DNA from 4 places in the Paenibacillus sp. FSL H7-0737 genome. Region 1 is predicted to be linked to each of the others. Evidence: predicted binding sites of a transcription regulator. Region 1 holds the regulator's gene; each other region holds the start of a gene.

Evidence for each region. Region 1 encodes Rex, which represses fermentation and respiration genes when NADH is low (regulators of the CRP and FNR family bind a similar motif). Its sites were predicted from a motif close to TTGTGAAATATTTCACAA; they were not measured.
Region 2: a site for Rex is predicted at 2,663-2,680, ahead of nirB (nitrite reductase large subunit NirB). Genes of this name have one in related genera too.
Region 3: a site for Rex is predicted at 3,060-3,077, ahead of H70737_RS19035 (flavocytochrome c). Genes of this name have one in related genera too.
Region 4: a site for Rex is predicted at 1,148-1,165, ahead of H70737_RS03495 (flavocytochrome c). Genes of this name have one in related genera too.

What each region holds. Positions count from the first base shown of each region.
Region 1 covers NZ_CP009279.1:4,641,993-4,647,258, reverse strand. Annotated here, with positions in the region: gene dinG (ATP-dependent DNA helicase DinG) at 1-1,991, shown strand, start outside; gene H70737_RS20345 (redox-sensing transcriptional repressor Rex) at 2,123-2,776, shown strand; gene H70737_RS20340 (amidohydrolase) at 2,763-4,064, shown strand; gene H70737_RS20335 (cell wall elongation regulator TseB-like domain-containing protein) at 4,234-4,752, shown strand; gene H70737_RS20330 (hypothetical protein) at 5,161-5,266, shown strand, end outside.
Region 2 covers NZ_CP009279.1:4,918,107-4,923,372, reverse strand. Annotated here, with positions in the region: gene H70737_RS21620 (hypothetical protein) at 1-368, shown strand, start outside; gene ric (iron-sulfur cluster repair di-iron protein) at 623-1,318, shown strand; gene H70737_RS21605 (hypothetical protein) at 1,858-2,568, shown strand; gene nirB (nitrite reductase large subunit NirB) at 2,787-5,210, shown strand; gene H70737_RS21595 (nitrite reductase (NAD(P)H) small subunit) at 5,243-5,266, shown strand, end outside.
Region 3 covers NZ_CP009279.1:4,339,132-4,344,397, reverse strand. Annotated here, with positions in the region: gene H70737_RS19055 (sugar O-acetyltransferase) at 1-218, shown strand, start outside; gene H70737_RS19050 (hypothetical protein) at 358-831, opposite strand; gene H70737_RS19045 (hypothetical protein) at 1,102-2,379, shown strand; gene H70737_RS19040 (DUF6855 family protein) at 2,502-2,912, shown strand; gene H70737_RS19035 (flavocytochrome c) at 3,095-4,627, shown strand; gene dcuS (DcuS/MalK family sensor histidine kinase) at 4,783-5,266, shown strand, end outside.
Region 4 covers NZ_CP009279.1:784,184-789,449, reverse strand. Annotated here, with positions in the region: gene H70737_RS29635 (sensor histidine kinase) at 1-1,042, opposite strand, end outside; gene H70737_RS03495 (flavocytochrome c) at 1,267-3,057, shown strand; gene H70737_RS30135 (SIR2 family NAD-dependent protein deacylase) at 3,767-5,266, opposite strand, start outside.

The DNA of each region.
Region 1 (5,266 bases):
GAACCGGTAAATCCCTTGGTTATTTATTGCCTGCCATATACCAAAGCGTACGCACTAATGAAAAAGTCATGGTCAGCACTCATACTATTAATCTGCAGGATCAATTGCGTGAGCGTGATATTCCTTTGTTAACGCAGGTAGTTCCTTTTCCATTTAAAGCTGCAATTTTTAAGGGCAGAGGGCATTATTTGTGTCTTCGTAAGTTCGAACATAAAATTAATAAAAAAGACTTTATAAGTCCGAGGGAAGATGCGCTTACTGCGGCTCAGATGATCGTTTGGCTGACACAAAGTGAATCAGGAGATGACGAAGAGCTCAATCTAAGTGGGCGTGGCGGAGATTTTTGGGAGACGGTGGCAAGCGATACCGATTCTTGTCTGGGTCGCTCGTGTCCTTGGTTCCGTAAGTGTTATTATCATCGGGCTAAGCATGAAGCTGGTATTGCAGACGTGGTCATTACGAACCACTCTAAGCTTTTCGCAGATGTTAAGGCTGGGCATCAACTACTTCCGGCTTATGAACATCTTGTAATAGATGAGGCCCATCATCTGGAGGACGTGGCTGGCAAGCATTTAGGCATGCATATGAAGCATTTCACGGTGGCACATACACTATCGCGTCTTTATAAGGATAGTCGAAATGGCCAACTTCCTACACTTCGCCAAATGCTTCAGTCATCAGGCAGTGAGGAAGCTTCTGAATGGAGCGGAGTGATCGATAGAATCTATCCGGACCTGCTTACCGTAAAAGAAACCTGGGATCTGCTTAGTGATAAACTATTCAGCCTCTTGCCGGAACGCAGCGATGCAGCGGCGGGAGAAGCCGGCCAGTTAGTCATGCGGCTACTTCCTACCCGTAAACCGAAAGATTGGGATGAATTGGTTGCTTTAGAGAATACTATGAATCTGACATTAAGCGAAATTATCCGTAAAGGTGATAAAATGCTTAATGAGATGCGAGATCAAGAAGGTCAATCCTCCTCAGATAGCCTAGTTACCGATATTAGCGGCTTATTTAAGGATTTAGCTTCTATACGTGAGCAAGTACGGTTTTTTATGGGATTAAATGATGAGAATGTAGTATATTGGCTGGAGGCGAATGGAAATTATCGCAGTAAATCGCTACAGCTGTATGCCGTTCCTGTTGATGTTAGTACTCAGCTTAAGGAGCTGTTTTTCGACAAGAAGAAAAGTATCGTACTAACTTCGGCGACACTCTCTGTGGATAAATCTTTCCAGTTTATGATTGATAATCTCGGACTTAATGAAGCTGCGGAAGAGGGGCGTCTGATGACATCACTCCTGCCTTCTCCCTTTAAGTATCGGGAGCAGGCGCTGTTAGTTATTCCGCGGGATTTCCCAAGTGTGAAGGGGAGTGTAGGCGATGCCCGATTTGTCGATACACTCGTACAGTCACTAGCAGAAGCAGCTATTACAACACGTGGGCGGATGCTTGTCCTGTTTACTTCTTACAAGATGCTACGCCAGGTTTACGATCCTCTGAAAGAGGCTCTAGCCTCACAAGAGATCACGGTGTTAGGTCAAGGCGTGGAGGGGGGCAGCCGTAGCAAGCTGATCCGCCGTTTTCAGGACAGTGCAGCTTCTGTACTGTTAGGAACAAGCAGCTTTTGGGAGGGTGTAGATATTCCAGGTGAAGCATTAACATGCTTGGCCATCGTGAGGCTCCCATTTCAACCGCCAAACCACCCCCTAGCGGAAGCGAAGTCTGAGTTATTACAAGCCCAAAAAAAGAATCCGTTCATGAAGTTGTCTGTTCCTCAGGCGGTTATTCGCTTCAAGCAAGGATTTGGGAGGCTGGTACGGACAGCGCAAGATCGGGGTATTGTTATTGTGTATGACACAAGGGTGATCGAATCTCACTATGGGAAGTATTTCCTCTATTCGTTGCCTGGCCCGAAAATGGAGCATATGCTTACGGATCAAATGGTTCCTCGTATAGCGGAGTGGTTGGAAGACGGAGGCGTTTCTTGAAAAGAACGTCATCAATCTTATTAATCACTCTACAAGGAAGGGCGGTATAAGAATACCGCTCTTCCTTGAGACGAGGTGCAGATATTTCGATAGGATTTGAACAGAATATCACTTAAATTAGGAGGTAAATTATGAAATCGGATAAAATATCAGAAGCCGTTGTTCGCAGACTTCCTGTGTACTTGCGTTTCTTGAATGATCTCCAGAAACGTGAAATATTAACCGTTTCCTCACAAGAACTAGGACAAAAACTTGATTTGAATCCTGCTCAAATTCGTAAAGATTTAGCTTATTTTGGAGACTTTGGTAGAAAAGGTATCGGGTATGACGTAACTTATCTTATTGAAAAAATCCGTCATATTCTGAAGCTGGATCAACAATTGAATGTGGCTTTAGTAGGTGCCGGTAACCTTGGACATGCATTATCTAATTACAATGCTTATCTGAAAGATACTATGAAGATTACCGCTATATTTGACTCCTATGCACCTAAGGTAGGGCGGAAAATCAACTCTCTTACCGTTCAGCCGATGGAGGAGCTTGGTCAGACGGTTCGTGAGCAAGGTATTCGAATTGGGATCATTACTGTGCCTGATTCAGAAGCGCAGAATGTAGCAGATATTCTCATTGAGTCTGGCATTGAGGCGATTTTGAATTTTGCACCAGTGATTCTAAAAACACCATCGAATATCCGGGTTCATGCTGCCGATTTTACAACGGATTTGCAAAGCCTTGCTTATTATTTGAAAGACGGAAAGGAAGAAATCGGAAATGAAGAGCAGTAAAACGATTATTAAGGGCGGGCGTTTTCTTATTCCGGGAACGGATGAGCCGGTTCTGAATGGATATATGACTATTGAAGATGATTTGATCACTTACATAGGAAAAGAAGAGCCTTTAATGGAAGATGATGTGCAAGTTGTTGATGGCAGTCGTCTGCTGTTTATGCCAGGTCTGGTAAACACACATGGCCATGCGGCAATGTCATTGCTTCGTGGTTATGGAGATGATTTAGCACTTCAGGTGTGGCTTCAAGAGAAGATGTGGCCGATGGAAGCGAAATTCACTGGAGAAGATGTATACTGGGGAACCTCCTTGTCGGTACTGGAAATGCTAAAAGGTGGTACTACAACCTTCTTGGATATGTATGATCATATGGACCGAGTAGCAGAGGTAGTCGAATTATCAGGCATCCGTTCCGTACTGATGAGAGGTGTAATCGGATTATGCCCAGAGGAAGTACAAAATCACAAGCTTGCGGAAGCGATTTCTTTTGCACGAAATTGGCATGGTAAGGCTGATGGTAGAATTACGACGATGATCTCGCCACACGCCCCATATACTTGCCCACCAGACTTCTTTGTTAAGTTTGTTCAAGCGGCACATGATTTGGATTTACCGATGCATACCCATATGTCCGAGACCAAACGCGAAGTGGAGCAGAATGTGGTGGATTACGGACTTCGGCCTGTAGCGCATTTAGAGAAGCTTGGAATGTTCACACGTCCGTCTATTGTTGCACATGGCGTTCATTTGAATGATGAAGAGATCGAGATACTGGCTCGTCATGATGTAGGCGTGTCTCATAACCCAGGAAGTAATCTGAAACTGGCTAGTGGAGTGGCTCGGGTTACGGATCTTCTAAAGGCTGGTGTGAAGGTATCACTGGGTACAGATGGTGCGGCAAGCAATAATAACCTGGATATGTTTGAAGAGATGCGTCTTGCAGCCCTCATCCATAAAGGTGTAAGTGGTGATCCGACGGCTGTTCCAGCTCCGGAAGCGCTGCGTATAGCTACAGAGTATGGCGCAAAGTCTATCTTTTTAAATGATGTGGGTAGACTCGCTGTTGGCATGAAAGCGGACTTTATCGCGATTGATATAGACCAGCCGCATTTGCTACCACACACAGATCTGTTGTCTCATGCTGTATACTCTGCCAGTGCCAAGGATGTTGAGCATGTATGGGTGAATGGTAAACAGGTTGTAAAACATGGAGAATGTGTAACGCTAGATGAGGAAGCAATCCGTCGTAAGGCGCAAGAATCATTTGATGGACTGCTTAAACGGTAGTCTAAGATCATAACGAATAACTGAAAGGCTGTGACTTTCTGCGATTGCAAAGTTACAGCCTTTTGTGTTTCTGATAATTAGATCATTGAATTGGATATGAAACTTTGGATAAACACACAGGTGTGTTATATAATCAAAAAAGATATATTACTAGAAAGGGAGCTGTACCTTGAAGAAAAGGAAAAAATGGATCCTCCTGGGGTCAGTTCTGATTCTGCTCCTTCTGTTCGGACTTATCCAGTTCTATGCTTATATTATGAAAGATCAATGGAACGAGCGAGATATCGCTAAGGATGTCGCTAAAACCAGTGCTGGTCTGACAGAGGTAACCAAAGCGCAGAAATCCGTGTGGGATAAAAATGCGGTGTACTGGGTCTTAACAGGGAAGAATGAAGCCGGGACCGAGTTGATGGTTTGGGTACGTTTTACTGTAGATGGGAAGTTTGCTGAAGGAACCGACGCAGTATATGCTGAAGAACTAAGTAAAGGAACCTCTGAAGCGAAAATGCGTAGCCTTATAAAAGCCGATCTTCCGGACATCAGCATTGAGCGGTTGTTGCCAGGAGTATATAACGGGGAGTATGCTTGGCAGCTTTTTTATAAACAAAGCGGTCGATATTATTATCAATTTTATCGGTTCTCGGATGGGGCTCGAATGGGTGAAGGTTACAGTTTACCTAGCCGTTAAATTAAACAAAGGCATTATAAGAGAAACAAGCGGACCATTTATGGTTCGCTTGTTTTTTAAAATGACATATTATTTGATATACTATTAGTACACGAATTGTGATATACTATAAGAGTGGATTTATATATTGGGATTTAAAGATTCATACGAAAAAAGGTCTGTTATTTTAAGAGTAACAGCCCTTTTTTTGTCGAATTAAATCAATAAATTAAATAAAATGGAAAGAATTAAAAAATAAAATTTTAAATATCTTCACACTTTTTTTCAATATAGTATATACACCTGTGATATACTACTGTTTGTAATTAGAACAGTGTTAGTAGAACGTCAGGCTCTGGTGAGCTCTTAGCAGCTATGACTTAGGATCATTCTGTTTACATTTTTTCATCTTTGAGAGGAGGACGTTTCTTGAAATTACGTCTTGTACCTGTACTGATAACGTCTCTACTGTCGGCTATGCTATTATTCGGAGGATTCTTTTTATATCGTCAGTTTGCTTTACAGGAACCGCTCC
Region 2 (5,266 bases), 280 kb from region 1:
TGGTGCTTCAAGCCTTAATTTGGTCCATGTACGAGAATACCGTATTATTCAAACCCTTTTTAGGCGACGAGCCTTTTTTTGACGATGATGATTTGCATACGATATCCTCTTATTTCGTTCCAACTTATCTTAATGAATTCCACCTTATTGAGCGGTCTAAGCCATGTAAAGAATACAAAGATCAGGATATACGAGTCTTTCAGGAATGGATTTCCGCACCTGATCTTGTCCTTAAATGGAATGGTGGCTTGACGGAAGGCAGATGGATGACCGGTGTTTATATGGATCACTCCCGTTTTGCCGGATTAGGACCTTATTTGAAGGATTCAAAGGGACAGCGGACGTATATGCAGGCTTATGTGCAATAAATTGAGTTGAAAAAGCACCTTTGTAGGCAAAGGTGCTTTTTTGCGTTTACGTTGCATGTACAACAATCTCCAATTTCGTTCAAAAATAAGATACAATTTCCGTGCGTACAATCACAAGTCAAAGTTCCTTTCAGGGTTAAGGTGAACAAGTGGATAAGATTTATTCAGAACCTAATCCCATAACCCAAGGAGGAGCTATAATGGAAACTAAACAACTTAATGATAGTATTTCGGATTCGAAGCAAGCACAACCGATACAGGCTGGGTTTACCCCAGATGCACTAGTGAGGGATATTGTATTGCAGTTCCCTAAAGCGGTAGATTATTTCAAAGCAAACCGGATTGATTTTTGTTGCGGTGGAGCTAAACCTCTTGCTGAAGCAGCTGCTGAGCGTGGTCTGGATCACGAGATAATCATCGGCGATCTAAACAAGCTGTTCGAAGAGTATCCAGTACCCCAAGAGGAAATCGCTTGGAATACTGCACCTTCAGAAGAGTTAATTGACCATATTATTAACAAACACCACCGTTATCTTCGTGAAGAGCTACCCCTCATTAGCCAAAATGTAACTAAGGTGTATCGAGTGCATGGCGGGGATTCTCCCCATTTGGTGGAGTTATATAACTTGTTCAACACACTTAAGGAAGATTTACTTGAGCATACGGCTAAAGAAGAAGAAGATGAGTTTCCTAAGCTGTTGACATACGCTGCTAATCCTAGTCAAGAAGGCCTGACATCGCTTCGTGAGTCATTGTCTGAGCTGGAGAGTGAGCATGATGGTGCGGGCGATATTTTGAGAAAAATACGTAGTATAACAGATGATTTCACTCCACCGGCGCATGCTTGCACTACCTATCGATTGACATATGCCCGGCTGGAAGAGCTGGAGAGTATGACTTTTGAACACGTTCATTTGGAGAATAATATATTGTTCCCTAGGTTTCAGTGAAGATGAATAGTGTTCTAAAGAGTCCCTTAGGGGGCTTTTTTTATAGGAAATTATAGAATGTAAAGAAATGCGGATAACTCCGTTGAAAAAGGTAGAAGAAATGATCGTAAAAAATATGGGTAAGATCGATTGATGGATAGATGGATGGCAGGCAGGCAGGCAGGTGGAAGGATTGCTTAAAAGCGGACTACGAGATAGGGCTGAACGAGCAAAAAGAGGGGGATAAATCCCCCAGAATATGCGAAATGACGCCGAATGAGCAGAAAGAAGGGGATAAATCCCCCAGTATATGCGAAATGAAGCCGGATGAGCAGAAAGAGGGGGATAAATCCCCCAGAATATGTGAAATGGCGCCGGATGAGCAGAAAGAGGGGGATAGAGGTTAGCTTTTTAAAAAGTTTTTGTCAATTTTAGAAGTAAGCTTGTTATTACTTATTTGAGAACATGGCTTGTTTAAGTTATCCTTAAAAAGACAGAATACATAACTTTACAAGCCTGAGACGCTATATGGTCATTAGGCGGGACAAGGCGGTGCCAGGATGCCCATGCGATCTTTGTGGAAATTGATGCTAGGATTAGTCATTGTATTCATAATAGGTGGATGCTCTACTAACAATGACGGCAATAGTAATGCTAATAATGGTGTGGCAGGATCAGAGGGACCGACAATATCAATAAGGGTTGGAGATAATGAACTGCTTACTAAACCATCGGATAGGTTACTTAGTGGGAGTTATAGAAATGGAATATCGATCATGGAGCTACTGAAAGGTAGTAATGTTGCCACATTTGCTGAGGATAACTCAAGCATTGTTTCGGTAAAGGATTTTTCGCTAGAGGCGGGAATGGTTTGGGAGCTTCAGATGGGCGGTCAAATCATTGGGAATGCGGATTGGAATAATACTGTAGGGTATGATTCACAGCTAGTCTTCACCGCGAAGTCGAAGGACCATCAAGCACCACTTCAAACTGTAAGGCTGACCTTGAACGGTGGAAGTGTTGAAGTAGACTTGCATCATACGTATATTATGTTATTTGAAGAGGATTTAACTGTAAGAGATTTGCTTAAAAGCTGTAGTAGCGTACAGTTGGCCGATGACAATAAAAAGGTGCTTTCCGTCGACGATTATACTCCTCTTAGTAATGAAGAATGGAAGCTGAAGGTGAACGGAAAACAACTACTCGATGATGGAATGGATATGAAGCTCAGGGCTCAAGATGAATTGGAGATTTTATTGACTTTACGCTAAAAAATCGTACATTAAGCCAGAGAAACGGTTGTTCAGAATCGTTAATCTGGCTTTTTATGTGGAAAAGATATCTAACAATTATCAGTACACTAAAGTGTGAAAATATTCACAATTGAAGTGACTGCAATCACAATGACGACTTGAATTTGAACCGTATAATTCCAATATGTAGAAGAGAAATTGATCAGGTATTCATAAGCTTGAGGAGGCACCTAACCATGACAACGATAAGAGAAAAACTAGTATTAGTCGGCAACGGTATGGCAGGCATAGGTACGATTGAGCAGATATTGAAGCTGGGTGGAGCTTATGACATCACGGTTTTTGGAAGTGAACCTCATCCCAATTACAATCGGATCATGTTGTCTTATGTTCTTGAAGGAAGTAAGACCCTTAATGATATCATCCTAAACGACTGGAATTGGTATGAAGACAATAATATAACTCTACACACGGGAACAATGGTGACACGAATTGATGAAGGCTCGAAGCAAGTTGTTACGGATAGTGGGATGCTAGTCCCCTACGACAAGGTAATTATTGCGACAGGCTCGAATTCGTTTATTTTACCTGTACCTGGCAGTGATAAAGAGGGCGTTGTAGGATTCCGGGATATTTCAGACTGTGATGCGATGCTGGCAGCGGCCAAACAATACAACAAAGCAGCTGTCATCGGCGGGGGTTTGCTTGGGTTGGAAGCGGCAAAAGGTCTTGTGAACCTTGGCATGGATGTTACCGTAGTTCATTTGATGGAAGATCTGATGGAGCGTCAGCTTGATCGGAATGCCTCCTCGATGCTGCAAGCTGAGCTGGAGCGTCAAGGCGTGAAATTTTCTATGGGCAAACAAACGGTAGAATTGAGCGGGGAACAGAGAGTAAGTGGATTGTGTTTTAGTGATGGCAGTACGCTTGCTGCAGATTTTGTGGTAATGGCTGTTGGAATCAAACCGAACGTGACATTGGCAAAAGATAGCGGAATCTCCGTAAATCGTGGGATCGTGGTGGATGATTATTTGCAAACTTCCATGCAGAATATATATTCCATCGGCGAATGTGCTGAGCATCGCGGTATGTGTTACGGACTGGTGGCTCCACTATTTGAACAAGGCATGGTTCTAGCTAAACATTTATGTGGTAGCGATACCAAGCCTTATGAAGGTTCGATTGTTTCCACGAAGCTTAAAATTTCTGGGGTGGATGTATTTTCTGCAGGTGAGTTTTTGGATTCTCCTGAACACACTGTGATTTCAAGCAAAGATGAATGGAAGAGAACTTATAAGAAAATTTTGCTCAAAAATAATGTGATTGTCGGTGCGGTTTTGTTCGGTGATGTAACGGAGTCCGCGAATTTGCAAAAGCTAGTAAAACAAGGCGCGGTAATGACCGATGAGATTTATACGGAGGTTATGGGAACAGGCTGCTGCGGTGGCGGAGCTAAGAAGAGCACATCCGTAGAAGCTATGGCGGACGAAGAAATTGTCTGCGGCTGTAATGGTGTAACTAAAAAAGCGATCGTAGATGCTGTCACTGAACATGGTTTTACTACTGTGGATGAGATCAAAGCATGCACTGGCGCTACTCGCTCTTGTGGTGGTTGTAAACCCGTAGTAGAACAAATCCTGCAATTTGTCTTAGGTGACAGTTTCCAGCAAGCTGCTAAGCAAGGTATTTGTGGGTGCACAACGCTTAGCCGTGATGAAATTGTTGCTGAAATTACAGCTAAAGGTCTTAAAACAACAAAAGAGGTCATGAATGTACTCGGTTGGAAACAAGAGGAAGGCTGCTCCAAGTGTCGTCCGGCGATTAACTATTATCTAGGGATGATGAACCCTGATACCTATCAAGATGAGAAAGAATCCCGATTTGTAAATGAAAGAATGGGTGCCAATATTCAAAAAGATGGAACCTACACCGTGATACCACGCATGTATGGTGGGGTAACTACGCCGGAGGATTTGAAGAAAATCGCCGACGTCTCCCTTAAATATGACGTGAAAGTTGTGAAGGTAACTGGAGGGCAACGCCTGGATCTAATCGGTGTGAAGAAGGAAGATTTGCCTAAGGTATGGGAAGAGCTGGATATGCCTTCAGGCTACGGTTATGCCAAATCCCTGCGTACGGTTAAGACTTGTGTGGGCTCCCAGTTCTGCCGCTTTGGCACACAAGATTCGCTGGGAATGGGCGCGCTCATAGAACGTAAGTATGAACGTCTTGATTTTCCTGCCAAGTTTAAAATAGCTGTCAACGGCTGTCCACGTAACTGTGCGGAATCCTGCACGAAGGATATTGGCATCGTTGGAAATGATGGTGGTTGGGAAGTGTTTATCGGTGGTAACGGTGGGATCAAGCCACGGATCGCAGACTCCTTCTGCAAAATTAAGACCGATGAAGAGTTAATCGAAGTGTGCTCCGCTGTGATGCAATATTACCGTGAGACCGGCAATTATTTGGAGCGAACATCCGAGTGGGTTGAGCGTATGGGACTTGAGCGGATTCAAATGGTTATTTTGAATAATGAAGATAATCGCAAAGAGCTGGCCGCACGGATTGACTTTGCTCTGACTCAGGTTACGGATCCTTGGAAAAAAATGCTCAATGACAGCAGCACTCGTGCTGCGCTTTTTGAAGAAACAAGAGTCTAGCGGATATAACGCACACAGAAGGGGAGAGACCAATGAATAAGACAACACAAACGTAT
Region 3 (5,266 bases), 300 kb from region 1:
GGTTACCTTTAGAAACGAGAAATGTAACCTATCCCTCTCCAGTTATCATTGGAGACAATGTATGGATTGGGTCAAACGCTACCATACTGCCCGGGGTGACGATTGGAGATAACTCTGTTGTTGCGGCAGGAGCAGTTGTCACTAAAGATGTTCCAGCGAATACTGTCGTTGCAGGAGTACCGGCAAAAGAGCTTAAAAAAATTATTAACAATTTGTAATACATCTTAAAAACTCAAGCGTAATGCCGCTTGAGTTTTTTCATGCAAGTATATTGCATTTCGTTGGTAGGTAATCCAGGCACACAAGCCAAATCGATCATAAAAAAGATTCCCATCAGTGATTATTGGCGGGATATTGTTATATAATCAACCCCATTTCACGGAGTCTATCTTTAATTTTCTTTATACGAGCTTCTTTTTCGGTAGCTTCAGTTAATACCACCACAGATGTTTCGTTATACTTCTTTATAATCCTCTTTAAAGTTAATTCTTTCATATCCTTTTTACTCTGCATTGTAACACGAGGGACAATGGTATGGTTTTCTATGGTCTTGGGATCTGCAGAAATTCGTTCTAGTAAACGAAGTAGAAGCATCAGTCTTTTGTGTCCCAACCTCGGAACTTGGTATAGTTTTTTCCACGTGGAATTTAGTAGATGATCAAGGTTTATATATCCCTTGCAGTATAGAGCATTTATGAGGCCCGTTAAATTTGGTCCCTGCTCTTCTGCATAAGCAACAGTTGCAATACAAGCAATATCCTTACTATAAAGATGCGCTGGAAGTGGGAAAAATTGTATTAATGCCGCATTTCCATCGATGATGTCATTCATGATGATTTACCTCCATTAAAAATTTTTAGTTATTATTCACGTATAGAATTCTGGTGAAGGTTGTGCAAAATATTATTACACTCTGCATTATTAAAACCCAAGCTACTGATCATTTTCTGAACATCACCAAAGCCCATTGCATGAGCATGTAGTATATTCAGAAGATTTTACTATTTAATAAGTAACAATCGACTCCAATATTCGCTGCTGCGCTTCGTAATCAACGCTAAGTAATGGTATGATGTAGGCATCAATTTTATGGGGTGCACTATGATGGATATTCGAATCAAAGAACTGCTTGATGCTACACAGCAAAAATATGGATTGGACAACTACTACTTACACTCTCATGAAATTTATCGCGACGTTACGATACTGGGAGAGACCAACTATTTTCTTAGTATGGAATGGTTTCCTGCACATATGAAGGAATGGAAGGGCGATTACAATCCGGAAGGAACTGCCGTCATCACGATTGACCTACAATCCCGCAACTATAAAAGTGTGATTTTTGTTGGCGGGATATCTTATGCGAATGGGACACCATTCCAAAATATAGATTTTAACGGAGTCATCCGGTGGATTGAAGATGAGGCAAGGATTGTATACGGTAAACAATTTCACTTAGAGAAGGAACAGATTGGAGAATATCATTTTATTGAAAAAATAGGTAGCATACCAGTCACTCCTGGTGGACGGATCGAGCTTCGCTTCGATGCGGAAGGCAGGCTTGTTTTTTACAGTGTATATGGCCAGTTTCCTTCCAGCTCCCTTGTGCATAAAGAGAACTATACTCTCACACTTCAAACGATAGAGCCACAGGCGAGGAAACAACTACAGCTTATAGAATATCCGGTGTACGAGACGAAGCAACTCCTGCCGATCTATGGGATAGAAGAAATCTACATTACAAATGACGGAACAACCACCATCCCGTTTGAGTTTATATCAGGTACAAGAGCACGACTGAATATTGATCAAGTAATCCATTGGGAGCAACAGAATACGGAGCTGGAGCCGTTCGAAAGGACGGAGATACGTCTACTTGAGGTTGTTACCATTGAGCAGGCAATAGCTAGTGAGCCGCATCCGGACTCATTTCCTATCACAGACGCAGAACAAGCCGAATGTATAGCCGCAGTCGAAGCTGGTTTAAGCCAGCTCTTTCCGGATGAATCCGGAGAATGGATGTTGAAGACTTTTCAACGGGAAAGAGGACATATTCAGGCAACACTGAGGATGAAGGCGCCAAGTAATCGTATATTCCAGCGTAAGATCCTCCTGTTCATCGATGTGCAGAATTATAAGGTTATAAATTATATGGATAACAAGCCAATGCTCGATATGTTTGATGAGTTCAAGAGCGAAGAGGGGATTTCTGTAAGCCATGACGAAGCTTATGACAAGCTCAAGGGATGGTTCGAATTAACACCCGTCTATGTGTATGATCCTGGGCAGAAGAAGTATGTGCTGTGCGGGAAGTTAGATTGTAATTATGCTGTGAAGGCCACTAGTGGAGATGTGGTGGAGTTGAGTAGTTTGGAATGATAGTGCAAGCTTTCTTATACTGAGTAGGACGAATAAAGGTAATGAAGTATAGTAAGGTGATGCAAATATAATAAAATGAGTAGAACTTACTAATTTTGTGAGCTACTTTGGGAGTTGAAAATATGACGACAGCTACAGGAACCAAGGAAAATCCTTGGAAGTTAAAGACACCACCGCAAACATCCGAGTATGAAATGTATAAGGTCGAAAAAGACGGTAAAGAAATTATAGTTTGCACTGTAGGGAAAACGGTTTTGCATTATGACTACCGCTGTATTGAAGATCTGCACGCCATGCTTATACAAAATGGTGATTGGATGGAGTTAGGAAGTGCTGATGAGCAAAAACCAGCAAAAGAAGGTACCGTTGAAGCATGGGGGCGTTCACCTGAAAACCCTGTCGGCGGTTGGTATGGATTAAAGAAGGGACTTCGGGGGCGATTCGGAATGTATATCCCACCGTTGCTCGAAGAATTGGGTCTTGCGGAAGTAGAGCATAATCCAAGAAACAATCGGATGAAAGCGATCTTGTAAACGAAGGAGAGCCTAAAGGCTCTTCTTTTTTTGAGCCATGCCCCTAACCGGTGGTCTTTCGTACACATTGCAGTGATTAATTTAGTTACAAAACGTTTTTTTTAGTTACATAAACTTTCAAGAGCAGGGCCTTTGCCGTTAAGCTGATTGTAAAAATATTCACAAGGGGGCAAAGCTATAACATGAATAAAAAAGTAACCACTGCTCTTATTCTCGTTCTCTCAGTCATGCTTGTTATCACAGGATGTGGCAATAGCAACAGCAGCAATGGAAACGGGAACAAGAACACCAGCAAGATCAACGAGACAAAGGAAACTGAAGCCGTTTCGGGAGCATCCAAAGCTAGCTATACACCGTACGATCAACTAAAAGATAAATATGACATCATCATTATCGGTGCAGGCGGTGCAGGAATGTCTGCTGCACTTGAGGCGAGAGCAAAAGGTATGAACCCGGTTGTTTTTGAAAAAATGCCGGTTGCCGGCGGGAATACAACAAAATCATCTTCGGGAATGAATGCTTCTGAAACGAAATTCCAAATAGAGCAAGGCATTGAAGACAGCAATGATCTCTTTTATGAAGAGACCTTAAAAGGTGGCCATGATACGAACGATAAAGAGATGCTTCGTTTCTTCGTAGACAATTCCGCAAGTGCGATTGATTGGCTGGATTCTATCGGGATTAGATTGAATAATATCACGATTACAGGTGGGATGAACGAAAAACGTACACACCGTCCTGAAGATGGTTCTGCAGTAGGACAATACCTTGTCAAAGGTTTGGTGAAAAACGTACAAGAACAAGGCATTCCCCTTTTTGTGAACGCCAATGTCAAGGAAATTACCGAAAAAGACGGTAAGGTCAATGGCGTCAAAGTCATCTTTGGCCAAACGGAGGAGAGAACGATTACAGCATCTGCTGTCGTGGTGACAACCGGTGGTTTCGGCGCCAATCTAGACATGATTTCAGGAGTCAGATCTGATTTGGAGGGGTACGTTACCACCAACCAGCCGGGCAGCACCGGTGACGGTATCAAGATGATTGAGAAGCTCGGCGGTACCACAGTCGATATGGATCAAATCCAAGTTCACCCGACTGTGCAGCAGGAAAAATCCTATCTCATTGGGGAGGCTGTTCGTGGGGAAGGAGCGATCCTGGTTTCAAGTGTAGGCAAACGTTTCACAAACGAACTGGATACAAGAGATAATGTCACCGCTGCAATCAATAAGATTCCTGAGAAATCTGCGTTTCTTGTATTTGATTCCGGCGTAAAATCTCGCGCTAAAGCGATTGAACAATATGAAAAAATGGGCTTCGTTATCCAAGGAGATTCGATCGAGGCTTTGGCAACAAAAATGGACGTACCGGCAGATCAGTTGAAAACTACACTGGACAGCTGGAATAGCACGGTGACGAATAAACAGGATGCCGACTTCGGCAGAACAACCGGAATGGACAATGACTTGTCCGGCGCGCCATATTATGCAATTAAAATCGGCCCGGGAATTCACTATACGATGGGAGGCGTGAAAATCAACACCAACACTGAAGTTTTAAATAAAGACGGACAACCGATTCCAGGCCTTTTTGCAGCAGGAGAAGTTACCGGAGGCTTGCATGGTCAAAACCGGATCGGCGGTAACTCTGTTGCGGAAATCATTATTTTCGGCCGCCAAACGGGTATAAAATCCGCTGAATTCGTAAAAGCACAATAAGTTATCCCCCTGCCTCTTTTCGGCTAGGCAAACAAACGCTTGGGCTCATCTTAGCCATGCGTTTGTTGTTTTATAATAACGGTGTAGCGTATAAGGTCATAGCCAGCCTTGCACGTATACGTTAGAATGAAGAAAAATTTCCGGAGGGACAGCTGATGAAAATTGGCAAACACACACTTCGGCTGCAAACAACAATTACTTTGATGATTGGTGCAGTTCTTATCATAATGCTGCTAGTGGTCTATGTGCTATTTAGTATAAAGGTTTCCTCACAAACAAAATCCTCGTTGGAACAAAAGGCTGTGATCATTTCCCGTACGTTATCGCGTAACCCTCTAATTATTGAAGCGTTAAACAAATCACGCAGCTCGTCTGAATTGCAAAGCTACACTGAGGAAATCCGATTGTTGAACAATGTGGAATTTGTTGTGGTCATGGATATGAATGCAATCCGATATTCCCATCCGGACAAGGACAAAATTGGTAAGCATTTTATCGGTGGCGACGAAGCCGCAGTCTTGCAGGGGCAGGAAAGCATTTCGGAAGCCGAGGGTTCTTTGGGCCCATCTGTAAGAGCGTTTTCACCTGTCTTTTCTGCAAGCGGGAAACAATTAGGAGCGGTGGCAGTAGGAATATCAC
Region 4 (5,266 bases), 2.9 Mb from region 1:
TATCCAATGTGTTATATAAAAAGTGCGGCTTGATCTGCTCATGAATCAGTCTGAGCTCCATCTCCTTTCGGTCCTGCTCCACAGCGTATAAATCAACAAGCATGTCATTGAAGCTTCGCCCAAGATCGCCGATCTCATCCGAGCGCGTAACATCTGCTCGTATGGTTTGGTTGCCGTTCTGCACATTTTCCATTACCTGGCGAAGCGACTGAATTGGACGAATAATGGAAGAAGCAAGCAGCATCAGAAAGACAATAAACGCACTACCGATAAGAACGCCTACCAGCAATGCAGTCCGCTGGGTTTTGATCACCGCTAGCGATAGACTTGAATTCGGTACTTCGAGTACTAGCTTCCAGCCTTCCACATTTTGAATTGGAGCCTCAAATACACTCATGTTCTTCTTATCTGCTGCATCCTCCGCTCCATCTCCTTCACCCAGCTCTCTGCAATCGATGATAAGCTGGCCTGACTGGTCATATAGCATTACATCTTGAGCAATCTCCTTCATCTTCTTGACGGAGACGGCTGCGGCAATATAAGCTACCTCATCATTCACCGATGGATTCACGCGGTAGAGAATGACGACGATTTCAACTGCATTCGCTTTGGATACGATCGGATTACTCACCACATAATTGGAATCTGAATTTAGCAGTTGTTTTCGATAGTAGGGTCGGTTTAGTATCGAAAAAGGCTTGTCCTTTGCTGACCAGGAATTTCCGTGAATATCCACCACTCGTATGGATTCGTACTCTACTCGCTTCTTCGCCTCAAACTTATCGATCTCTTGCAGCAATTCATCTCGTGTCCACTGATGGTCCGAAGCTAGAGAAGCAAGCATGTCTATCTCACCGATGCGCTGATTAAACCAATAATCGATCTGGTCGCTGCGTGCATTAACCACTTGCTGCGTTAAGTTCTTATTCAAAGGGACAACCGTATGGTTCATCTCCAAATATATTGTTACAAGCAATGCAATGAACAGCAGCAAGAAGCAGCTTCCTGCGATTAACGTAATTTTTAAGTGAATTGATCTCATTGTAATCATAGCCCTTCACAATATCCGTTTCTTACATGCCCGAAAAAGACAAAAAAACGCTAATCTGTGCAAATACATAATGCAGTACTAAATCTATAATAGGTCTTGTGCATATTTTCACATGAAATAACATTCATGTCTAGGCTAGAGATAAAGGATTTGCCTAGCAAATCTTCCTCTCCCTAATGTATGTAACCAATTCACAACAGAATGAAGGAGATATTATGCGAACTCACACGAAAAAGCTGTTATCTATTCTACTAGTCCTCAGTCTTATGTTCACGCTTGCTGCCTGCGGCGGTAAAGACGCAGCACCCGCTGCAGATGCAAACGGAGTTCAAGTCTTTGAAGGAGTTGGGCAAGGTAAACATGGCGATATTAAAGTACAAGTTTCCTTATTAGATAACAAGATCACTGACATTAAAGTAACAGAGCATAAGGAAAATGAAGTACTTGCAGAACCTGTTTATACGCAGCTCAAGCAAGATGTCATGGCAACTAACAGCGCAAAAGTTGATGCCATTAGCGGATCTACGGTTACAAGCAAAGGATATCTTGAAGCCATTCAAGATGCAATTACGAAGTCTGGACTTACCCTTGTCGCTGGCGCTGCAGTCAGTGGAAACAAAGACAAAGAAGAAGCCGAGCAAACCTATGATGTTGTCGTCATCGGTGCCGGGGGTGCTGGCTTTAGTGCGGCTATCGAAGCGAAGAGCGCTGGAGCAAATGTAGTTCTGCTCGAGAAAATGCCAGCTGTTGGCGGCAACACATTGATCTCCGGTGGTGAGATGAATGCGCCTGACAACTGGGTTGAACGTGCTCTTGGCATCACAGATGACACGGCTGAATTATTCTATAATGATACGATGAAGGGCGGAGACAACCTCGGGGATCCAAAGATGGTTCGTATTCTTGCCGACAATGCTCTAACATCTGCCGAATGGCTGCGCGATGAGATCAAGGTAGAGTTCTTACCTGATCATCTGTTCCAATTTGGAGGCCATTCCAGAAAACGTGCGTTGATTCCTGTAGGTCATACAGGGGTTGAATTGATTACCAAGTTAAAAGCCAAAACAGACGCTGATCAAATCACGATCAAAACGAATATGAAAGCCGAAACCTTGCTGAAGGATGAAAGCGGCAAAGTAACCGGTGTAACTGCGACTTCGGGTACTGGCGACAAGATCACATTCCATGCGAACAAAGGCGTCATCATAGCTACCGGTGGTTTTGGATCCAATGTAGAGATGCGTAAAAAGTATAACCCTAAAATGGATGAAAAATATATGTCTACCGATACACCAGGATCTACAGGTGACGGTATCGTTATGGCAGAAACGATTGGCGCCAAACTGACAAATATGGAGAGTATTCAAACGTATCCAATCTGTAATCCTGAGACAGGTGTTATTTCCCTGGTTGCAGACTCCCGCTTCGATGGTGCGATCCTGATTAACCAAGAAGGCAAGCGCTTCGTTGAGGAATTAGAACGTCGTGACGTTATTTCTAAAGCAATTCTTGCTCAAACGGGCGGATATACGTATCAATTATGGAATCAAGGCATTGAGGATATCGGTAAAACGATCGAAGTTCATCAGGACGAATACGATCAACTCGTTAAACAAGGCTTGCTCTTTAAAGCCGATACGATTGAAGAGGCGGCTGATTTCTTCAAAATTGACGTGAACACTTTGAAAGAAACGATTAATAAAGTAAATGATTATGCGAAAACAGGTAAAGACCTTGATTTCAAACATCGCGGTGGATTGAAATCTCTTGAAAAAGGCCCTTACTACATCGAAAAAGCTGTACCATCCGTTCACCATACAATGGGCGGCTTGGTGATCGACGAGAAGACTCGCGTATTGAATGAAAAAGGCGAAGTCATCCCTGGGCTGTTCGCTGCAGGTGAAGTAACAGGGGTCATTCATGGTGCAAACCGTCTTGGCGGTAATGCCATCGCTGATATCTTCACATTCGGCCGGATTGCAGGCAAACAAGTTGTAGCAGAGTAATCTTATTTTTATGTAACTGCTCTATTAATAAATTAGTCTTAAAAACGTGCAAGATAGTTTGTAGAGTGCAGGTTGACTGATAACTTTCAAGTTGCCCTCTATGACATAGCAAACCGCCCTGTCAGCAACATTGCGAACAGGGCGGTTTTTTATGGTGGAGCTAGGGGCTACGCTCGTCTAACTCGCGGCTCTTTTATCGTTCTCCGTTAGTGGAATTAATATTGTCCATTTCTTTCCTGGTACTATCACTAGAACTATAGCAATTATTTAGTGTCTACTTGACAAGGGTTCCTCACCAACAAAGCTACCGATTCTACGTGTACTGTATGCGGGAACATGGGCTACTTGGTTCTCATTCGCCATGGTGGTCTACAACCTTGATCTATAAGGGTTTTCTTCATTATAGTATAGTTCTGTTTGGATACGGTACACTTGGAATTGATAGCTTTCGTCCCCAATTCGTCCCCGTGAAAGACAGTTTCTTGCGTTCAACCGTTCAGGTACAGTGAAGTTTCTTACATCAGTCCATCCATAACATTATGTGCTTTTTGACTCTTTTCTTGAGTTTTAAGTCCCACTATTCAAAAATATCATTCCTATAAATCCAGTTACAAATGATACGTTCACAGTGTTCGTGGTCGAGCGGAGGTCAAGAAATTTAATAGTCAATAAAATTCATGTGTGGAGACGGAGAAAGGAATATAACAGCTTAGTGTACTTCTATTACCTGCTCAACCCCTGAAACTTTTAGTACATTATTCATAAAGGTTTCCCACTTTTCTGAGATTATCCGATTAAATTCTTCTTTTACTTTATATTTATTTAAATTTTCATCATACATGTAAAGTATATCATCGGTATATTTTACAAACTTATACGCATTTTCTAAATTGCCCCATCTATTAATAACAAAATTCCAAAAGTCACTTTCATAACTTTGAGGGGCAAACACTGAACTTGTCAAAAAAGATGTTATCTCTTTAGTAATACCCTCAAATAACTCAGTATAATAAATATTTATTTGCTCTTCAAAATGTTCTAAATAAACCTTCAAACCACTAGAGTTATCTTCAATTTTGACCATTGTATCAATTATGCTTTTCTTAGTGCTGCTAATCAAATAATCTAAGTTCCCCCTTATAAGATTTGCTGCTCTTAAATAAATATTGATATCCCTGTAGTAATATATTCCAAATCTATTATTTATAGCTCTTAATGTGGAGGCGTAATGTGACTCCAAAAAAGCTTTATATTCCACTAAAAATCTTTCTGTGGTTTTTTCCGCTAATTCATATGGAGATATATCCATTTTTATTTTTATTTCATTGTGTATTTTTTCAATCTTTTCACTATCACCATCACTTAAATAATTATTTCTTTTTAATACTTCTAGTTGATTCTCAATCAAAATAACTTGATTCATAAGATTATTTTCTCTTTTTTCAATAATTGAATCTAAATTACCAAATATCTCATTTCTATCATCTTCTATACTGGGTTTAGCAATTGTTGAAATCAATCCTTCATCGTCTTTGCGAATGTGTTTATAAGCATCATAGAACAATAAATTCTCAATATCAAAATTTATATTTCCTTCGATGAATTTGTTTTCTATTTGTTTTTTTCTTATTTTCGTCCCTTTTTCTTCATTGCCTGTTGCACCGGACATATTTAATTGTTCAGGTTTTCTAGGTAAAACCATCATGCATACTTTACTTCTCAAGTAGGAATTTGAGTTAGTTGTTTTAAAACTATTTACAAGAAATTCATAAATCAACTTTGAAGGTGCAGGATTGAATCTATCTAGAAATATGCACAGGGTATTATCAGATTTAATAAAGCTTTCAAGATCATCCCTATCCACACTTTCCATTCCTTTGGTATCTATTATAGAATTGATTCTATTTAATTTATTGAGGTCTAATATTTCTTTGTCGATATAGATGTATGTTTTTTGGGGTATCGAAAACCTATCCAATTCACCATCATTCAATTTCTTAGTAACATCCTTTAACCATTCCTTTAAACTCTGTTTGGTAGTTTTCTCATTATATATAATCTCAATCTTATTTCTATCTTTTAAATTAATATTCGCTTCTATGGTTTTATTAAAATCATCTTTCTCCCCTATAAAGTTCTCAGTAAATTCATCGAATTTTTCATCACTAGTGAATCCAGCCATATTCCTAATAACTCTATCTAATTCTGC